DNA from 3 places in the Pseudomonas sp. C11 genome. Region 1 is predicted to be linked to each of the others. Evidence: predicted binding sites of a transcription regulator. Region 1 holds the regulator's gene; each other region holds the start of a gene.

Region 1 (6,334 bases):
CTATGAACAGGTCGCCTACCTTGGCGACGACCTGCCGGATCTGCCGGTGATCCGCCGCGTTGGCCTCGGCATGGCCGTGGCCAGCGCCGACGGCTTCGTTCGCCAGCATGCGCACGGCGTAACCCAAGCCCGCGGCGGCGAGGGCGCTGCCCGCGAATTCTGCGAACTGATCATGCGTGCCCAGGGCACGCTGGACGCGGCACAAGCCGCTTACCTGTAGGGCACAGCATGCCGCGCAAAGCACTCAACCTCCTGATTTTCGCCCTGATCGCCGTACTGGTCGGCGCGCTGGGCTACTGGAACATCGCACCGGAAAGCGCCGGCACGACGCAGCAAGCCGCCAGCGATGACGTCATCGACTTCTATGCAGTCGGCGCTCATACCGTGCAATTCCAGGACGACGGCAAACTGCATTACCGCATGACGGCCGACAAACTCGAACACCTCAAGAGCACTGATGTTACCCAAGTCGAGAACCCTCAACTGGATCTCTATCGCGGCACCGACCTGCCCTGGAAAGTGACCAGCAAGCGCGCCGAGGTATCGCCCGGCGGAGCGGAAGTCGAGTTGATCGACGATGTACGCATCGCCCGTACCGACGCCAAGAATCGTCCAACCATCATCACCAGCAGCCGCATGACCGTGATTCCTGACAAGGAATATGCGCAGACCGAGCAAGCCGTTAGAATCGTTGCGGCCAACGGGGTGACCACGGCACAAGGAATGAAAGCGTACTTGAATGACAGCAGGATGATCCTGCAGTCCAACGTAAGAGGCCAGCATGAGGTTCGTTAATACCCTCCCCCTGATTATCAGCCTCGGCGCCGCATTGGGAAGCGCGGCCGCCTGGGCCTTGCCCTCCGATCGCGACCAGCCGATCCGCATCCAGGCCGACACGGCAGAGCTGGATGACAAGCAGGGCGTAGCGGTCTACCGCGGCGACGTGATCATCACTCAGGGCACCCTGAAGATCACCGGCGACACCGTGACCATCACGCAAACCGCCAGCGGCGACATCGACGTATTCACCTCGGTGGGCAACCTCGCCTACTACGAGCAGAAGCCGGCCGTGGACAAGGAGATCGTCAAAGCCTACGGCAAGACCATTCAGTACTTCGCCAGCAACGAGCGCATCGTTCTGATCGACCAGGCCAAGGTGATCCAGGAAGGCAACACCTTCGAAGGCGAGAAAATCGTCTATGACACCCGCCGCCAGATCGTCAATGCGGGCCGTGCCACCGGTAACAACGTGAGCATGCCGCGTCCGCGCATCGACATGGTCATCCAGCCGAAGAACAAACCTGCGGATCAGCAACAGTAATGGCCATTCTCAAAGCCCAGCATCTGGCCAAGAGCTACAAGGGTCGCCAGGTCGTACGCGACGTCAGCCTGAACATCGAAAGCGGCCAGATCGTGGGCCTGCTCGGCCCCAACGGCGCCGGCAAGACCACCTGCTTCTACATGATCGTCGGCCTGGTGCAGGCCGATCAGGGGCGTGTGCTGATCGATGATCTGGACGTCAGCCACCAGCCCATGCATGGCCGCGCCCGCGCGGGTATCGGCTACCTGCCCCAAGAAGCTTCGATCTTCCGCAAGCTGTCGGTGGCCGACAACATCATGGCCATTCTGGAAACGCGCAAGGATCTGGATCGCAGCGGCCGCCAGGCGGAACTGGAGAACCTGCTGCAGGAATTCCATATCCACCATATCGCCGACAGCCTGGGCATGAGCCTGTCTGGCGGTGAACGCCGCCGCGTGGAAATCGCTCGCGCCCTGGCCACCAACCCGAAGTTCATCCTGCTCGACGAACCCTTCGCCGGTGTCGACCCGATCTCGGTAGGCGATATCAAGCAGATCATCCATCACCTCAAGGCCAAGGGCATCGGCATTCTGATCACCGATCACAACGTGCGCGAAACCCTGGATATCTGCGAGACTGCCTACATCGTCAACGACGGGCAACTGATCGCAGAAGGCGATGCTCAGACCATCCTCGCCAACCAGACCGTGAAAGAGGTATACCTGGGCCACGAGTTCCGCCTGTAAATCACCTGCATTTACATGACAGGAATAGGACAGCCCCTAGGCAAATGAGCGTTTTTCAGGCATATAATTTGCTTCCTGGCGGCGCTTCGGCGCCCTGATGTGGAAGGCGTAACTCGCCAGTAAATTAAGGTCTGCAATGAAACCTTCGCTAGTCCTCAAGATGGGCCAGCAGCTGACGATGACACCGCAGCTGCAACAGGCTATCCGCCTCCTCCAACTGTCTACTCTGGATCTTCAGCAGGAGATCCAGGAGGCGCTGGAATCCAACCCCATGCTCGAGCGCCAGGAAGATGGCGACGACTTCGACAACAGCGACCCGATGGCCGATGGCGCCGAAAGCGCTGCCCCCGCGCCGAGCAAGGAAGAGAGCTACCAGGAAGCCACTCCGACGGTTGATAACCTGGAGGAAGGCGAGTGGGGCGAACGCATTCCCAACGAGCTGCCGGTCGACACTGCCTGGGAAGACATCTACCAGACCAGCGCCAGCAGCCTGCCCAGCAACGATGATGACGAGTGGGACTTCACCACCCGCACCTCCACTGGTGAAAGCCTGCACAGCCACCTGCTGTGGCAACTCAACCTCGCACCGATGTCGGACAAGGATCGGCTGATCGCCGCCACCCTGATCGACTGCATCAACAACGATGGCTACCTGGAGGAAACCCTCGAGGAAGTGGCCGAGTCCTTCGACACCGAACTGGACATCGAACTCGATGAAGTCGAGGTCGTACTGCATCGCATCCAGCAATTCGAGCCAGCCGGCATCGGCGCCCGTGATCTGCGTGAATGCCTGCTCCTGCAACTCCGTCAGTTGCCTGCCAGCACCCCCTGGCTGACGGAAACCCAGCGTCTGGTCAGCGAGCACCTGGAACTGCTCGGCAGCCGTGACTATGCCCAGTTGATGCGCCGCACCAAGCTCAAGGAAGACGAGCTCAAGCAGGTCATCGACCTGATCCAGCGCCTCAACCCGCGCCCGGGTTCGCAGATCGAATCGAGCGAACCGGAATATGTGGTGCCGGACGTCATCGTGCGCAAGCACAACGACCGCTGGCTGGTGGAGCTGAACCAGGAAGCCATGCCACGACTGCGCGTCAATGCGCAGTACGCCGGCTTCGTCAAACGCGCCGACTCCAGCGCCGACAACACCTTCATGCGCAACCAGTTGCAGGAAGCGCGCTGGTTCATCAAGAGCCTGCAGAGCCGCAACGAGACCCTGATGAAGGTGGCCACGCAGATCGTCGAACATCAACGCGGCTTCCTCGACTACGGTGACGAGGCCATGAAGCCCCTGGTGCTGCATGACATCGCCGAAGCGGTGGGCATGCACGAGTCGACCATCTCGCGCGTCACCACGCAGAAATTCATGCATACCCCGCGTGGCATTTACGAGCTGAAATATTTCTTCTCCAGCCACGTCAGCACCTCCGAAGGCGGCGAATGCTCGTCCACCGCGATCCGCGCCATCATCAAAAAACTGGTCGCCGCAGAAAACGCGAAAAAGCCGTTGAGTGACAGCAAGATCGCTGGTTTACTGGAGGCACAAGGCATCCAGGTCGCCCGTCGGACAGTTGCCAAATACCGCGAGTCTCTCGGTATCGCACCGTCCAGTGAACGCAAGCGCCTGATGTGAGCAAGCCAGACTGATCGCACACGCGAACAGGCCAAGGTGTTCCGGTGGTAGGTCGACTCATGACCTGCCTCTTACACAAGGCAACAAGGAGAAAGCGGTATGCAAGTCAACATCAGTGGACATCAGCTGGATGTGACCGACGCCCTGCGTGACTACATCGGCGAGAAACTCGGCCGACTGGAACGCCACTTCGACAAGATCACCAACGTTCAGGTGATCATGGAAGTCGAGAAGCTCAAGCAAAAGATCGAAGCCACCCTTCACGTTGCCGGCGGTGAGGTCGTCGCCAACGCTGAGCATACGGATATGTACGCCGCCATCGACCTGCTGGCCGACAAACTCGACCGTCAACTCATCAAGCACAAGGAAAAGCAGCTCGACCGCCTGCAAGGCGCTACAGCCCGCTGACATTTCCCCTCCATGATCCGACTTGAAAACATCCTGACCCCCGGCCGTTCCCTGGTGAACGTGCCGGGCGGCAGTAAGAAGCGCGTGCTCGAACAGATCGCCAGCCTGGTTGCTCGTGATCTCGCCGACCTGGATAACCAGGACATCTACGAAAGCCTCATTGCCCGCGAGAAGCTCGGCTCTACCGGTTTCGGCAACGGCATCGCCATTCCCCATTGCCGCCTGGCCGGCTGCAGCGCCCCGATCAGCGCCCTGTTGCGACTCGACACGGCCGTCGACTTCGACGCCATCGACGGTGCACCGGTCGATCTGCTGTTCGTGCTGCTGGTGCCAGAGGCTGCTACCGACGCACACCTGGAACTCCTGCGCCAGATCGCCAGCATGCTCGACCGCCAGGACGTCCGCGAACGCCTGCGTCAGGCGCCGACCAGCGAGGCGCTCTATCAGGTCGTCGTGGACATCCAGAACGGTCAATAATCATGCGCCTGATCATCGTCAGCGGTCGCTCCGGCTCCGGCAAGAGCACCGCCCTCGATGTACTCGAAGACAACGGTTTCTACTGCATCGACAATCTGCCGGCCAGCCTGTTGCCAGAGCTGGCCGAGCGTTTTCTGCCGCACAGTGACCTGCTGCTGCCACAGGTGGCGGTGTCCATCGATGCACGCAACCTGCTGAGCCAGCTGCGCCGCTTCCCCGAGTTGCTCAGCGAGGTCAACAAGCGCGGCATCCGCTGCGAGGTGCTCTACCTCGACGCCGAAGACGACACCCTGCTCAAGCGCTTCTCTGAAACCCGCAGGCGTCATCCGCTGACCAACGAACATCGCTCGCTGGCCGAGGCCATCGCCTACGAGACGCAGTTGCTGGCGCCGATCATCGATCTCGCCGACCTGCGCATCGATACTACTCGCCTGAACCTCTATCAGTTGCGCGACGCGCTGAAGCTGCGCCTGCTAGGGCAGGCACAGACGGGGACGGCCTTTCTCGTCGAGTCCTTTGGCTTCAAACGTGGCATGCCCGTGGACGCCGATCTGGTGTTCGACGCGCGCTGCCTGCCCAACCCCTACTGGAAACCTGAACTGCGCGATTTTTCCGGGCTCGATCAGCCGGTCATCGACTACCTCGCGGCACAACCGGAAGTCGAGGAGATGTATCAGGATATCCTCGCCTATCTGGACAAATGGCTGCCACGCTTCGCTGCCAGCAACCGCGCCTACGTGACCATCGCCATTGGCTGTACCGGCGGCCATCACCGCTCGGTCTATCTGGCCAGCCGCCTCAACGAAGCGCTGAAACGGTCACTGAAGAACGTCCAGGTTCGCCACCGCGACCTCAGCTAAGGAATCCCTGCCGCGATGCCAACCCGCGAAATCACCATCATCAACAAACTTGGCCTGCATGCCCGTGCCGCCGCCAAGTTCGTCGGTGTCGCCAGCCGTTATCCCTGTCAGGTGCGCATTGGCCGCAGCAGCGACAGCCTGGTCGATGGCAAGAGCATCATGGCCGTGATGATGCTGGCAGCCGGCAAGGGCACCAGTGTGCACCTGCATACCGAAGGCGAACAGGATCAGGAGGCCATGGATGCCGTGGTCGCGCTGATCGAAAACTACTTCGACGAAGGCGAATGAGTGTCTGACAAACAACAAGGCCACCTGCGGGTGGCCTTGTCGTTTCTGCCGCTTTAGCTACCGGCGACAGTCATCTTCTCGATCAGCACCGAGCCGGTGCAGATATTGCCGCGGCGCTCCAGATCACGGCCAACGGCAACGATCTGGCGGAACATATCACGCAGGTTGCCGGCGATGGTGACCTCCTGCACGGGGAACTGGATCTCGCCGTTCTCCACCCAGAAGCCCGCCGCGCCACGGGAATAATCGCCCGTCACCAGGTTCAACCCATGCCCCATCAGCTCGGTGACCAGCAGGCCACGCCCCATGCGACGGATCAGCGCCTGCTGGTCTTCGTCGCCATGGGTGACGAACAGGTTGTGCACACCGCCGGAGTTGGCGGTGCTGGGCAAGCCCAGCTTGCGGCCGGAGTAGGTGCCGAGTACGTAGGACACCAGCTCGCCCTTCTCCACGAACGGTTTGGCATAGGTCGCCAGGCCGTCACCATCGAAGGTCGCACTGCCCAGCGCGCGCGGCAGGTGCGGGCGCTCGTCGAGGCTCAGCCACTCAGGGAAAAGACGCTGGCCAAGTGCGCCTTCGAGGAAGGAGGAGTGGCGATACAGGTTGCCACCCGAGATCGCCGCCA
Region 2 (6,334 bases), on a different contig from region 1:
GCTTGATACAGGTCAAGAAGTCGCTGGCGACGACGCACCTATAGTTGAACGATCGATGTTCATTCTCAGGGAGACGACCATGCAAGCGATCCGTAGCATTCTGGTGGTGGTGGAGCCCCAGCATCCCGAAGGCCTCGCCCTGAAGCGGGCAAAACTGATAGCAGGCGTTACCCAGTCGCACCTGCACCTGCTGGTCTGTGACAAGAAGGGCGATCACAGTGCCCTGCTCAACGACCTGCGCAGCAACCTGGCCCAGGAAGGCTTCAGCGTCACCACCCAGCAAGCCTGGCATGACAACCTGCACCAGACCATCATCGCCATCCAGCAAGCCGAAGGCTGTGGCCTGGTGGTCAAGCAACACCTGCCGGACAACCCCTTGAAGAAGGCGATCCTCACCCCGGAGGACTGGAAACTGCTGCGCTACTGCCCGGGCCCGGTGCTGATGGTCAAGACCGACACGCCCTGGACCGGCGGCATCATTCTCGCCGCCGTCGACGTCGGCAACGCCGACAGCGAGCACCGCACGCTGCATGCCGGCATCATCAGTCATGGCTACGACATCGCCGGCCTGGCCAAGGGCGATCTGCATGTGATTGCCGCTCACCCATCGCCGATGCTCTCCGCTGCCGACCCAACCTTCCAGCTCAAGGAAACCATCGAGGCTCGCTACCGTGAGCAATGCAAAAGCTTCCAGGCCGAATACGACATCAGCGACGAACGCCTGCATGTCGTGGAAGGCCCGGCAGACGTCCTGATCCCGCAGGTCGCCCATCAACTCAAGGCGGCGGTCACGGTAATCGGTACGGTCGCTCGCACCGGCCTTTCCGGTGCGCTGATCGGCAACACGGCGGAAGTGGTGCTGGATTCGCTGGAAAGCGATGCCCTGGTGCTCAAGCCAGATGAAGTCATCGCCCACCTCGAAGAACTGGTGGCACAGCGCTGACCCGTGCCGGAAACGAAAATGCCGCTCTGCAACGAGCGGCATTTTTCTTTACCCAGGAAGCGGACTAGACCCGCAGTTCCAACCCTTCGCAGAGAAACTTCGGCGCGATATAGCGCTCGTAATGCGCCTCGGACAACAGGAAGAACTCGCGGTCGATGGCATCGCGCAGCTCGGTTAGTGCCCAACCGCGAAACTCCGGCAGCAGCACCATGCCATAGGCCTCCAGTTGATTGATCATCCGCGCACCGCGCGCAATCAACTGGTAAGCCCAGCAGTAAGGGGACTGCTGCGGCAGGAAGCGGATCTGCCGCTGCTCGAGCTGCGTCCGCAGGCGCCCCTCATCGAAGACCTCCAGCTTGGCCGTCATGACCTGCACAAGGAGCGCCTCGAGACGAGACCAGACCGCGCGCTTCTCTTGCTCGTCATAGCTGTTCCAGTTGATCACTTCGTGATGGAAACGCTTGCATCCGCGGCAGACGACATCGCCGTAGACGGTCGAGCAAAGACCTACGCAAGGTGTCTTGATACGCTGATTGGACATGGCAGGGCGATACGAAAGGCAGAACGGCCCCGCATCTTAGCCCTTTGTCTAATCCAGTTCACCCCTGGCGAGCGCTGGACATCGGCTTAACTTTATCTGCACTTTCCAGTAGAATCGGCCCGCCTTTTAAGGCGCCAATGTCCGTTGGAAGCTGTTTTCAAAGCGTCACGAGCACAGTCGATCCTTGTAGGTACGATGGCGATGCAGCCGTTTGGAGTCCCCCCGAACGTCTGCATCGACCAGCAACGCTACCGTCCTACAGGCGTAAAACTTTGAAAGCAGCTTCTGGAAGAAACTCGTGAAACCTCGGCTGCTCGGCCCATAAAGCCGAAATGCGCTTGGTTCATGGCTTTCTGGATCGCGTCCCGGACAACCCTTTGGGACCACTGATGAGGGTAATACTGTGCTTGAAGCCTATCGCAAACACGTAGAAGAGCGTGCCGCCCTGGGAATCGTTCCCCAGCCGCTGAACGCCGAGCAGACTGCTGGCCTGGTCGAACTGCTGAAGAACCCGCCGGCTGGCGAAGAAGAATTCCTGCTGGATCTGATCACCAATCGCGTGCCGCCAGGCGTCGACGAAGCCGCCTACGTCAAGGCCGGTTTCCTCTCCGCTGTCGCCAAGGGCGAAGCCTCCTCCCCGCTGATCAGCAAGGCCCGCGCAGTCGAACTGCTGGGCACCATGCAGGGCGGCTACAACATCGCCACCATGGTCGAACTGCTGGACAGCGCCGAGCTGGCCACTGTTGCCGCCGAGCAACTCAAGCACACCCTGCTCATGTTCGACGCCTTCCACGACGTCGCCGAGAAAGCCAAGGCTGGCAATGCCAACGCCAAGGCCGTGATGCAATCCTGGGCTGACGGCGAGTGGTTCAAGGCCCGTCCGGCCATCGCCGAGAAGTACACCCTGACCGTATTCAAGGTGCCTGGCGAAACCAACACCGACGACCTGTCCCCTGCCCCGGACGCCTGGTCGCGCCCTGACATCCCGCTGCATGCCCTGGCCATGCTGAAGATGGCCCGTGACGGCATCGAGCCCGAGCAGCCGGGCTCGGTTGGCCCGCTGAAGCAGATCGAAGCCGTTCGCGCCAAAGGCTTCCCGGTTGCCTACGTCGGTGACGTGGTCGGTACCGGTTCTTCCCGTAAGTCCGCCACCAACTCGGTGCTGTGGTTCTTCGGTGACGACATCCCCTACGTGCCGAACAAGCGCGCTGGTGGCTTCTGCTTCGGCACCAAGATCGCCCCGATCTTCTACAACACCATGGAAGATGCCGGCGCCCTGCCGATCGAATTCGACTGCACCAACCTGGCCATGGGCGACGTCATCGACGTCTACCCGTACAAGGGCGAAGTTCGCCGTCATGGCAGCGATGAGCTGGTCACCAACTTCGAACTGAAAACCGAAGTGCTGCTCGACGAAGTCCGCGCTGGCGGCCGTATCCCGCTGATCATCGGCCGCGGCCTGACCGAGAAGGCTCGTGCCGAACTGGGTCTGGGCGCTAGCGACCTGTTCAAGAAGCCGGAAGCACCGGCTGACAGCGGCAAGGGTTTCACCCTGGCACAGAAGATGGTTGGTCGCGCCTGCGGTCTGCCGGAAGGCCAAGGCGTACGCCCAGGCACCTACTGCGAACCGAAGATGACCACCGTCGGCTCGCAAGACACCACCGGCCCGATGACCCGTGACGAGCTGAAAGACCTGGCGTGCCTGGGTTTCTCCGCTGACCTGGTGATGCAGTCGTTCTGCCACACCGCTGCCTATCCGAAGCCAATCGACGTCACCACCCACCACACCCTGCCGGATTTCATCCGCACCCGTGGCGGCGTATCCCTGCGTCCGGGCGACGGCATCATCCACAGCTGGCTGAACCGCATGCTGCTGCCGGACACCGTCGGCACCGGCGGTGACTCGCACACCCGCTTCCCGATCGGCATTTCCTTCCCGGCCGGTTCCGGCCTGGTGGCCTTCGCCGCTGCTACCGGCGTCATGCCGCTGGACATGCCGGAATCGGTGCTGGTGCGCTTCAAAGGCAAGCTGCAACCGGGCATCACCCTGCGTGACCTGGTACATGCCATTCCTTACTACGCCATTCAGCAAGGCCTGCTGACTGTCGAGAAGAAAGGCAAGAAGAACATCTTCTCCGGCCGCATCCTGGAGATCGAAGGTCTCAACGAGCTGACCGTCGAGCAGGCTTTCGAGCTGTCCGACGCCTCTGCCGAGCGTTCCGCTGCCGGTTGCACCATCAAGCTGCCGGAAGAATCGATCGCCGAGTACCTGAAGTCCAACATCACCCTGCTGCGCTGGATGATCAGCGAAGGCTACGGTGATCCGCGCACCCTGGAGCGCCGCGCCCAAGCCATGGAAGCCTGGCTGGCCAAGCCGGAGCTGCTGGCTGCCGACGCCGATGCCGAATACGCCGCCGTGATCGAGATCGATCTGGCCGACGTCAAGGAGCCGGTACTCTGCGCGCCGAACGACCCGGACGACGCCCGTCTGCTGTCCACCGTCGCTGGCGACAAGATCGACGAAGTGTTCATCGGCTCGTGCATGACCAACATCGGTCACTTCCGCGCTGCCGGTAAGCTGCTGGACAAGGTCAAGGGTGGCATTCCGACCCGTCTGTGGCTGGCCCCGCCAACCAAGATGGATGCTCACCAACTGACCGAAGAAGGCTACTACGGCATCTACGGCAAGGCTGGCGCGCGTATGGAAATGCCGGGCTGCTCGCTGTGCATGGGTAACCAGGCGCGCGTACAGACCGGTTCCACCGTGGTCTCCACCTCGACCCGTAACTTCCCGAACCGCCTGGGCGACGCCACCAACGTCTATCTGGCTTCGGCTGAGCTGGCCGCAGTGGCCTCGATTCTCGGCAAACTGCCGACCGTCGAGGAGTACCTGCAGTACGCCAAGGACATCGACAGCATGGCTGCCGACGTCTACCGCTACCTGAGCTTCGATCAGATCGCCGAGTTCCGCGAAGCCGCCGAAAGCGCCAAGATCCCGGTCGTTCAGGCCTGATCCTCTAGCGTTTGAAAGAGCCCCGCCCCGTGCGGGGCTTTTCATTTGTGCCTGCCTTGCTCGACCTCTACGGCCTGGCATAGGCATTGCTTCGTTGCGAGACATAAGTCCTTCCAACGGTGGAAGGTGCTTTCGACAATGGCGTCGTTCTGGTGCGTACCTGTTCTGCAGGCACGCCTCGGTACGACGCTTTTTTATGGCCGACGCCCGCCGGCGACGGTCTTGCAAGGGACTCATATGAGCGAATTCGACACTCCACGCAGTGACGCACTGGCCTGGGCCCATGGCAGCGGCGCCCCGGAAAAGCGCGTGTTGAACATCGGTTTCATGGCCTTGAGCGATTCGGCATCCGTGGTCGTCGCGGCCACTCAGGGCTTTGCCGAAAAGCACGGCCTTAGTCTGCGCCTGCAGCGCCAGGCATCCTGGGCCGCCTTGCGTGATCGCCTGATCAGTGGCGAGCTGGATGCCGCTCACTGCCTCTACGGTTTGATCTATGGCGTGCAGTTGGGGCTCGACGGTGGAATGCCGAGCAACATGGCGGTACTCATGGGCCTCAATCAGAATGGGCAGAGCATCAACCTGTCGCGAGCCCTGCAACAGGCCGGCGTGACCAGCGGTGAGGCACTGGCACAGCGCACGCACCAAAGCAGCGCACGCCTGAAGTTTGCCCAGACCTTCCCCACCGGCACCCATGCCATGTGGCTCTATTACTGGCTTGCCAGCCAGGGCATTCACCCACTGCAGGATGTGGACAGCGTCGTGGTACCGCCGCCCCAGATGATCGAGCACCTGAAAGCGCAGCGTATCGATGGCTTCTGTGTCGGCGAGCCCTGGACCGCCAAGGCCGTAGAGGATGATCTCGGCTGCATGCTCACCACTACCCAGGCGATCTGGCCGGATCATCCAGAGAAAGTACTTGGCAGCACCCGCGCCTTTGTTGAGCAGCACCCCAATACTGCGCGCGCCCTGATCATGGCCGTGCTGGAAGCCAGCCAATTCATCGATGCCAACGAGGAAAATCGACGCAGTACGGCGCAACTGCTTAGCGGCAGCGAGTATGTCGATGCGCCGTTGTCCGCAATCCTGCCGCGCTTTCTCGGCCATTATCAGGACGGTCTCGGCAACGCCTGGCAAGACGCTCATCGCCTGCGCTTTCACGGCGACGGCGCAGTCAACCTGCCCTACCTGTCCGACGCCATGTGGTTCATGACCCAGTTCCGTCGCTGGGGGTTGCTGCGCGAGGATCCTGACTACCTCGGCATCGCCCGGCAGGTGCAACAACTGGAACTCTACCGACAGGCTGCAGAGGCACTGGGCATCGCCTGCCGCGAACCGATGCGCAGCAGCATGCTCAAGGACGGCCCACGCTGGGACGGCAGCGATCCGGCAGGTTACGCGCGCAGCTTCGCCCTGCATGCCATGACCAACCACCCCGCGCTCAGCGCCTGACGTGCAGGAGAGCCCATCATGCTGCGCATCCTGCTGATCGATGACACCCCGAAAAAAGTCGGCCGCCTGAAGAACGCCCTGATCGAGGCGGGCTTCGAAGTAATTGACGAATCCGGCCTGACCATCGACCTGCCTGCTCGCGTCGAAGCCGTGCGCCCCGACGTGATCCTCATCGACACCGAATCCCCCGGCCGCGATGTGATGGAACAGGTGGTTCTGGTCACGCGTGACCAACCTCACCCCATCGTCATGTTCACCGACGAACACGACCCCGGCGTGATGCGCCAGGCGATCAAGAGCGGCGTCAGCGCCTACATCGTCGAAGGCATCCATGCGCAACGCTTGCAACCGATCCTCGACGTCGCCATGGCGCGCTTCGAAAGCGACC
Region 3 (6,334 bases), on a different contig from region 1:
GCGTTCGATCATGGTGACGATCCGCGCCACGGCTTCGCCCGCTTCCGATACACCGGAAACCGACTGCGAGCTGGAACTCTGACAGCGCTCCATGTAACGCGCGGTTTCGTCGGCGATCTTCTGCAGGCTGGCGATCAGCCCTTCGATCTCGGTGGTGGCCTCCTGGGTGCGACGTGCCAGGCTGCGTACTTCGTCGGCGACCACGGCAAAGCCACGCCCGGCCTCACCAGCACGGGCCGCTTCGATGGCGGCGTTGAGCGCCAGCAGGTTGGTCTGGTCGGCTACCGACTTGATTACATCGAGCACACTGCCGATGTTGCTGCTTTCGGTTTTCAGGCGGCCCATGGCTTCGCTGGAGTTGTCGATCACCTTGGCTAGTTCGCTGATCAGGCTCACGGCATGGCCGGCTTTCTGCTGGCTTTGCGCTGCAGCCTGGTCGGCCTCGCTGGCGGCCTGCGCAGCGGATTCGGCGTTGCGTGCCACGTCCTGCACGGTGGCCGCCATTTCGTGCACGGCAGTGACGATCTGTTCCACTTCGCGCTGCGCCTGAGCCACGCTCTCGGCGTTGCGCAGGCTCGATTCGCTCAGTTCCTGGCTGGAGTGGGCGACGGTACGTGACGAGGCGTCGATGCCCTGGGTGACCTGGCGCAGGTTCTGCTGCATGCGCTGCAGTGCGGCGAGCACGCTGTTCTCAGCGGTGTTCACGGCGGATTCCATCGCGCGCAAATCACCTTCTGCGACACGCTGGGCGATGCGGTTGAGGTCGCCTGGTTCTGCGCCCAAGGCGCGCAGCAGGTTACGGCTGATCAGATGGCCGAGCAGTGCGGCGAGCATGAAGCTGATGACAGTGATGAGAATGAGGACGTTGCGTTGTTTCAGATAGTGCGCTTCGTTATCGATCACGCGTTGATCAGCCACCTCAGTGGTGTGCTTGAGGTATTGATCGATGGTGCTGGTCAATTCCTCGAGCAACGGTGTGCACTGTTCCTTGACCATGCGTTTGGCTTCGGTGTCCTCGCCCTTGAACAGATGCTCGCCGATGGTGTGAGCGACCTGGCTGTAGCGTGTCTCTAGCTGCTCTATGCGCGAGAACAACTCTCGCCCTGTTTTGGACACGTCCTTGTGTGTAGTGATCGCCTGACGCAAGGCAGTGAGTTTGTCAGCGACCTCCTTTTCATGTTGAGCAATGAAGGCCCGCTTGGATGCGCGCTCCGCCGGCTCGCTGTTAAGGGCCAGGTTGCGCAGTTCGATCGCCCTGTCGCTGACGGCGTTACTAAGCTCGTTGGCTAGCCGTGCACGGGTTTCTATGCCCTTGATGTAGTTAGAAAAATCCTTATCGGCTGCTGAAAGGTTGTAGAGCGACACCCCTGCCACCATGAGCAGCAGTGCGAGAAGGCTGGCATAGCTGGAATACAGCAGTGTACGGATGGAAAAGCGGGCGGTCTGTGACTGCATAGGGCACCTGGTATCAACATCAAACGTATGGGCTTATTGTTCTGATGCACGCAAGAACAACGGCCTAAGCCTATTCTTTGCATCCTGCGTCCATCCGCATGCCCTTGGAGGGGCCGTCGTCTGAAGTGATGCTCCTGAGCTGATTCACCATGTGGTCAGCTCCGTTGGTATGGCCCTGATCGCCGCGGCTGCGGTCAAGTTACTCGGTACGGCAGCTCGTAGGCATATAGGGCGCACGTGCTTGAAGGTATTGCTCACGTCTTCCCCGCAGAACAATTCCTAGGCGAACGTACACCCTGACATCGAGCTTAGGTTATTTATCGTGCAGTCGCCTCGCTACTTTAGTGCGGCAAGGTGATATCGGTTTCGAAATGTTTATGTGTGCTTATGCCGGAGGATGACGTAGGCAAGGAGTTGCTGAATTTCAGCAAGTCAGGCCTGGGCGGCCTGCAGGGGGGGAGAGCCGGCGGCGAGCGCCGCCGGCGGTGGTTTCACTTGAGCTTGGGCAGTTTTTCGTCCGGCAGGGCGTAGCTGTGTTTCTCGTGGATCATGGTGGCGATCAGCGCATAGAGGCTGACGCCTGCTACCAGCAGGCTGATGAAGACCAGGATTGCCGGCTTGTCGGCGAAGGTGAATACGGCGCTGGCGCCTTCGTAGGTGGTGATGCTCATGCTGTGTTCCTCGCAATGGAGCTGGCCGCGTGTGCGGCCAGGCTGCAAAAGGTAAGTCAGGCGGATTTCGCTGCGGTGGTCGCCAGCGGTGCCGGCTCACCGCCGCCGACGCTGGTGCTCGAGCCGTACATCGACGTCCATTCCGGGTAGGCCTGGGCCGGTACTTCGGTCAGATCCAGGCCGCGCTCTTCGGCGTGGGCCGGTACGCGCAGCAGGTCGGCTTTCTTCAGGGCGTAGGAGATCAGGTAGCCCGGGATGAAGCCCAAGGCTGCCATGACCACGGCGCCGCCCAGTTGGCCGAAGAAGCTGATTTCCGGCATGCCGTTCACGTTCGGATAACCGGCCAGGAAGATGCCGCTGATGACGATGCCGGCGAAGCCACCGAAACCATGCACGGCGAAGGCGCCGACGGCATCGTCGAGGCGGAATTTGAGCAGCAGGTTGTTGACCAGCGGTGCAGTGGCCGAGACGGCCATGCCGATCAGGTAGGCCAGGCCGGGGTGATAGAGATCCAGACCCGGTGCCACCGAGATGATCCCGACCAGGCCGCCGGACATCATCCAGAACGGTTCGCGGGTGGTCAGGTAGGCACCGATCAGGCCGCCAGCGAAGCCCATCAGGGTGTTGAAGGCGAAGGCCGAGAGGTTGGTGGGGGCACCGTAAATGTTGATCCACTGCGCGCCCGAGTTGTAGATGATGCAGCCGCCGAGGAAGCCGAAGAAGCCGACGATGATCAGCATCAGGCCGACCACGCTCATCGGCATGCTGTGGCCGACGATGGCGTTGGCGCTGCCGTCGGCATTGAAGCGGCCGATACGCGCGCCGAGGTTGATGACCACCGCCAGGGTGAAGAAGCCTGCGATCATGTGCACGCAGCCGGCCGCGCCGACGTCATGGAAGCCCCACTTGACGGTGAGCCAGCCTTCCGGGTGCCAGCCCCAGGATGCCGCTACCAGCCAGAGGAAGCCGCCGAGGAAGATGGTCATGATGATGAAGGCGCTCATCCGCGTGCGTTCGATCAGCGCACCGGAGAGGATCGAGCCGGTGGTGGCAGCGAACATGGCGAAGGCGGCCCAGAAGATGCCGGTGGCGTTATCGCTGATGTTCGGCCCCATGGATTGGCTCCACGGCATGCCGGCCATGATGGCGTCCATGCGCGGCACGATGCCGTCCGGGAAGCCGTTGTAGACCGCCCAGCCGAGCAGGAACACGCTGGGTACGATGAAGCCGAAGGCGAGGATGTTCTTCACCCCGGCGGCCAGCGCGTTCTTCAGTCGCGAAGCGCCGATCTCGTATGACAGGAAGCCCACATGAATGCAGATCATCAGGGCGATACACCACCAGTAGAATATTTCCATATTCAGGGTGTTGGTCATCTCTATCAGAGCCTGTAGCTCCTCCAGAGTGGGTGTCTTCTGCTCTTCCATCTATCAATCCTCGATGCTGTTCTTGGAATGTCTGTCGGTCATGGCAGTGGAGTTGAAGGTCTGCGCCGCTTGGGCCCTGGATTTATCTGTAGTTATAAAAAGTTCGCAATATGAATAGGCAATCCCTATGCCAGAAGTGGCTTTCTCGGCGCATGCCAGGGGCTGCGGCTGCGCGGAAAGCATTGGTTAAAAAATGCCCCGTTTGTGTTCATCGAGCCGCTATCACGCCTGAAAATGGGTCGTAGTTCAGGTGTTCTTCTGCAACATGCCCTGGATCTGCTGCACCGACTCCTGGGTGCGCCTGGCCAGGTTGCGTACCTCGTCGGCGACCACGGCAAAACCACGGCCTTGCTCGCCGGCGCGCGCCGCTTCGATGGCTGCGTTGAGGGCCAGCAGGTTGGTCTGCTCGGCGATGCCCTTGATCACTCCGGCGACCTGGGCGATCTGCCCGTAGGTGGCCTGGATGCTCGCCTGCTCACGCTCCTGCAGGCTGGCGGCGGCCTTTTCGTCGCTGATCTCGCGTACCGCACCGGTGACGTAGAGCAGCTTGCCCTGGGCATCGCGCAGGCAGCGGCCGCGTTCGCGGTACCAGACCTCACCGCGAGTCTTGTGGCGCATGCGGTACTCCACGGCGTAGAAACCGTCGCCGCTCTTGTCCACCATCGAGGCGTTGAAGGCCTGCATCACGGCTTTGAGATCGTCCGCGTTGACCACCTGGAAGTAGCTGTCCCAGCCGTCGGGAAACTCGGCCTGGCTGTAGCCGATCAGTTCGCGGAACTGCTCGGACCAGCGGATCAGGTTCTGGGGGTGATCGGGGTCGCCATTCACCACGTTCATCGCCCAACTGCCCTCGGTCAGGGTGCGCTTGGTCAGCTCCCAGACCTGGCGCTCTTCCTCCCAGTGCGCGCGCTCGGCGGCGACATCCTGGTTCTGCGCCTGGCTGGCGCGCAGCTCATCTTCGAGCAGGGCGCATTGCTGCTCGGCCTGCGCCAGGCGCTGTTGTAGGGCCGCATACTCGGCTGCGCTGCAGGGCGGGGGCGGCAGTTGTTCGCTGTGCTGGCGAATGCGCTGCAGCTCCTCCCAGTCGCGCTGCAGACGCTGCAGGCTGCCGAGCAACTGCGGCTGTTGCTGCAGCAGCGGGCGCTCGCTGGCGGGTGGGCGGTGGCTGAGCAGGTGTTCGAGCCACTGGTTGAGTTCGCTGGCCAGGTTTCGAGTCGTATTGCTGAACCACATCGGCCGATCCTCCTTGGACATTTTCGAAAGCACGCAGTGCTTGCCTAGCAATTAGCTGTCCAAGATCGCCCATCACCCTCGATCTCACGTCCGTACCCGGCTCTTGTCCGGGTCATAGGCCACGGTGCCGGCGGCGACCGTGGCACCGATGCGTTTCTGCTGGCCGTCGAGCTTGCCGATTTCCACGCGGGTGCCGGGCGTGCAATAGTCGACCGCCAAACGGCACAGGGCGATGTTCTTGCCCAGCACGGGGGAGCGCGTGGCACTGGTGATCACCCCAACCTGGGCACGGCCGACATGCACGCAATCGCCATGGGCGGCCGGCTCGTTGCCATCCAACTCCAGCCCAACCAGTTGCTGCATCGGGTGCTCCTTGCGCCGCAGCAGGGCGTCACGACCGATGAAATCGTCCTGCTTGCCCTTCAGCGGCACACAGAAACCGATACCGGCCTCGAACGGATCGGTCTGGTCGCTGAACTCGTAGCCGGCGAAGATCAGCCCGGCCTCGATGCGCAACATGTCCAGCGCATGCAGGCCGAGCGGTGCCAGGCCCAGCGGTTCGCCCAGTTGCCAGAGGCGCTGCCAGACCTTCATTGCATCGCTTGGGTGGCACCAGATCTCATAGCCCAGCTCGCCGGTGTAACCGGTGCGCGAGACCATCAACGGCGCGCCGTCGTAGTCATCCAGGCGGCCGATAAGGAAACGGAACCAGCCCAGTTCCTCCAGCTTCGGCTGCGTGCCGGGCGTCCAGATCATCTGCTTGAGCAATTCGCGGCTCAGTGGACCCTGCACGGCAATATTGTGGATCTGCTCGGAGGCGGATTTGATCCACACCTTCATGCCCAGTTTTTCGGCCTGCTGGCGCAGCCAGTCACCACCGAAATCCTCGCCGCCGATCCAGCGGAAGGCATCCGGCCCCAGGCGCAGCAAGGTGCCGTCGTCGAGCATGCCGCCGTGCTCATAACACATGGCGCTATAGACCACCTGGCCAATGCTGAGCTTGCGCACGTCGCGGGTCAGGCAGTGGTTGAGCAGGGCTTCGGCGTCGGGGCCGAGCACCTCGAACTTGCGCAGGGCGGACAGATCCATCACCGCCACCCGCTCGCGGCAGGCGTGGTATTCGGCCAGCGTGCCGTAACCGTCAAACTGGGTGGGCGTCCACCAGCCGCGATAATCGACGAACTGGCGAGTGAGGGCGGAAGTGCCCGGGTGGAAGCCGCTTTCGCGGGTTAGCACCGGGTCGGCGTCGGGCGTCTTGCGGTTGGCCATGGCGATACTGAAGCGCTCCTTGTCGGCATACACGCGGATATGGATGTCGGTCGGCTGCCAGCCGTTGGCCGGGTCGATGTCGTCCGGGCAGGAACTGCTGGCGCACACCAGCTCGCGCTGGGCGCGCAGCAGCACGTAGTCGCCGGGGCGCGACCAGGGTTCATCCAGCGTCAGTTGCTGGTGGGCATCGACGCCGGTGTTGAAGAAGAAGTTGATCGCCGGCCAGCCGCGACGGCCCTGCACGCCATGGGCGGCGAGGGCTCGGCTGAGGTTGTCGCT

The links. Region 1 encodes sigma-54, which starts transcription at its own class of promoters, with help from an activator protein. Its sites were predicted from a motif close to ANTGGCATNNANNTTGCTNT; they were not measured.
Region 2: a site for sigma-54 is predicted at 4,571-4,590, ahead of VC352_RS00745 (CmpA/NrtA family ABC transporter substrate-binding protein). Genes of this name have one in related genera too.
Region 3: a site for sigma-54 is predicted at 3,669-3,688, ahead of VC352_RS20730 (ammonium transporter). Genes of this name have one in related genera too.

What each region holds. Positions count from the first base shown of each region.
Region 1 is NZ_JAWIIP010000009.1:149,979-156,312, forward strand. It holds gene VC352_RS15920 (HAD family hydrolase) at 1-220, shown strand, start outside; gene lptC (LPS export ABC transporter periplasmic protein LptC) at 229-795, shown strand; gene lptA (lipopolysaccharide transport periplasmic protein LptA) at 782-1,321, shown strand; gene lptB (LPS export ABC transporter ATP-binding protein) at 1,321-2,046, shown strand; gene VC352_RS15940 (RNA polymerase factor sigma-54) at 2,183-3,676, shown strand; gene hpf (ribosome hibernation-promoting factor, HPF/YfiA family) at 3,776-4,084, shown strand; gene ptsN (PTS IIA-like nitrogen regulatory protein PtsN) at 4,097-4,561, shown strand; gene rapZ (RNase adapter RapZ) at 4,564-5,421, shown strand; gene VC352_RS15960 (HPr family phosphocarrier protein) at 5,437-5,709, shown strand; gene pmbA (metalloprotease PmbA) at 5,763-6,334, opposite strand, start outside.
Region 2 is NZ_JAWIIP010000001.1:174,044-180,377, reverse strand. It holds gene VC352_RS00760 (universal stress protein) at 80-943, shown strand; gene VC352_RS00755 (DUF1289 domain-containing protein) at 1,008-1,484, opposite strand; gene acnB (bifunctional aconitate hydratase 2/2-methylisocitrate dehydratase) at 1,888-4,497, shown strand; gene VC352_RS00745 (CmpA/NrtA family ABC transporter substrate-binding protein) at 4,735-5,946, shown strand; gene VC352_RS00740 (ANTAR domain-containing response regulator) at 5,965-6,334, shown strand, end outside.
Region 3 is NZ_JAWIIP010000014.1:127,895-134,228, forward strand. It holds gene VC352_RS20720 (methyl-accepting chemotaxis protein) at 1-1,455, opposite strand, end outside; gene VC352_RS20725 (hypothetical protein) at 1,947-2,126, opposite strand; gene VC352_RS20730 (ammonium transporter) at 2,183-3,553, opposite strand; partial or broken gene VC352_RS20740 (PAS domain-containing methyl-accepting chemotaxis protein) at 3,815-4,807, opposite strand; gene VC352_RS20745 (DUF1989 domain-containing protein) at 4,871-6,334, opposite strand, start outside.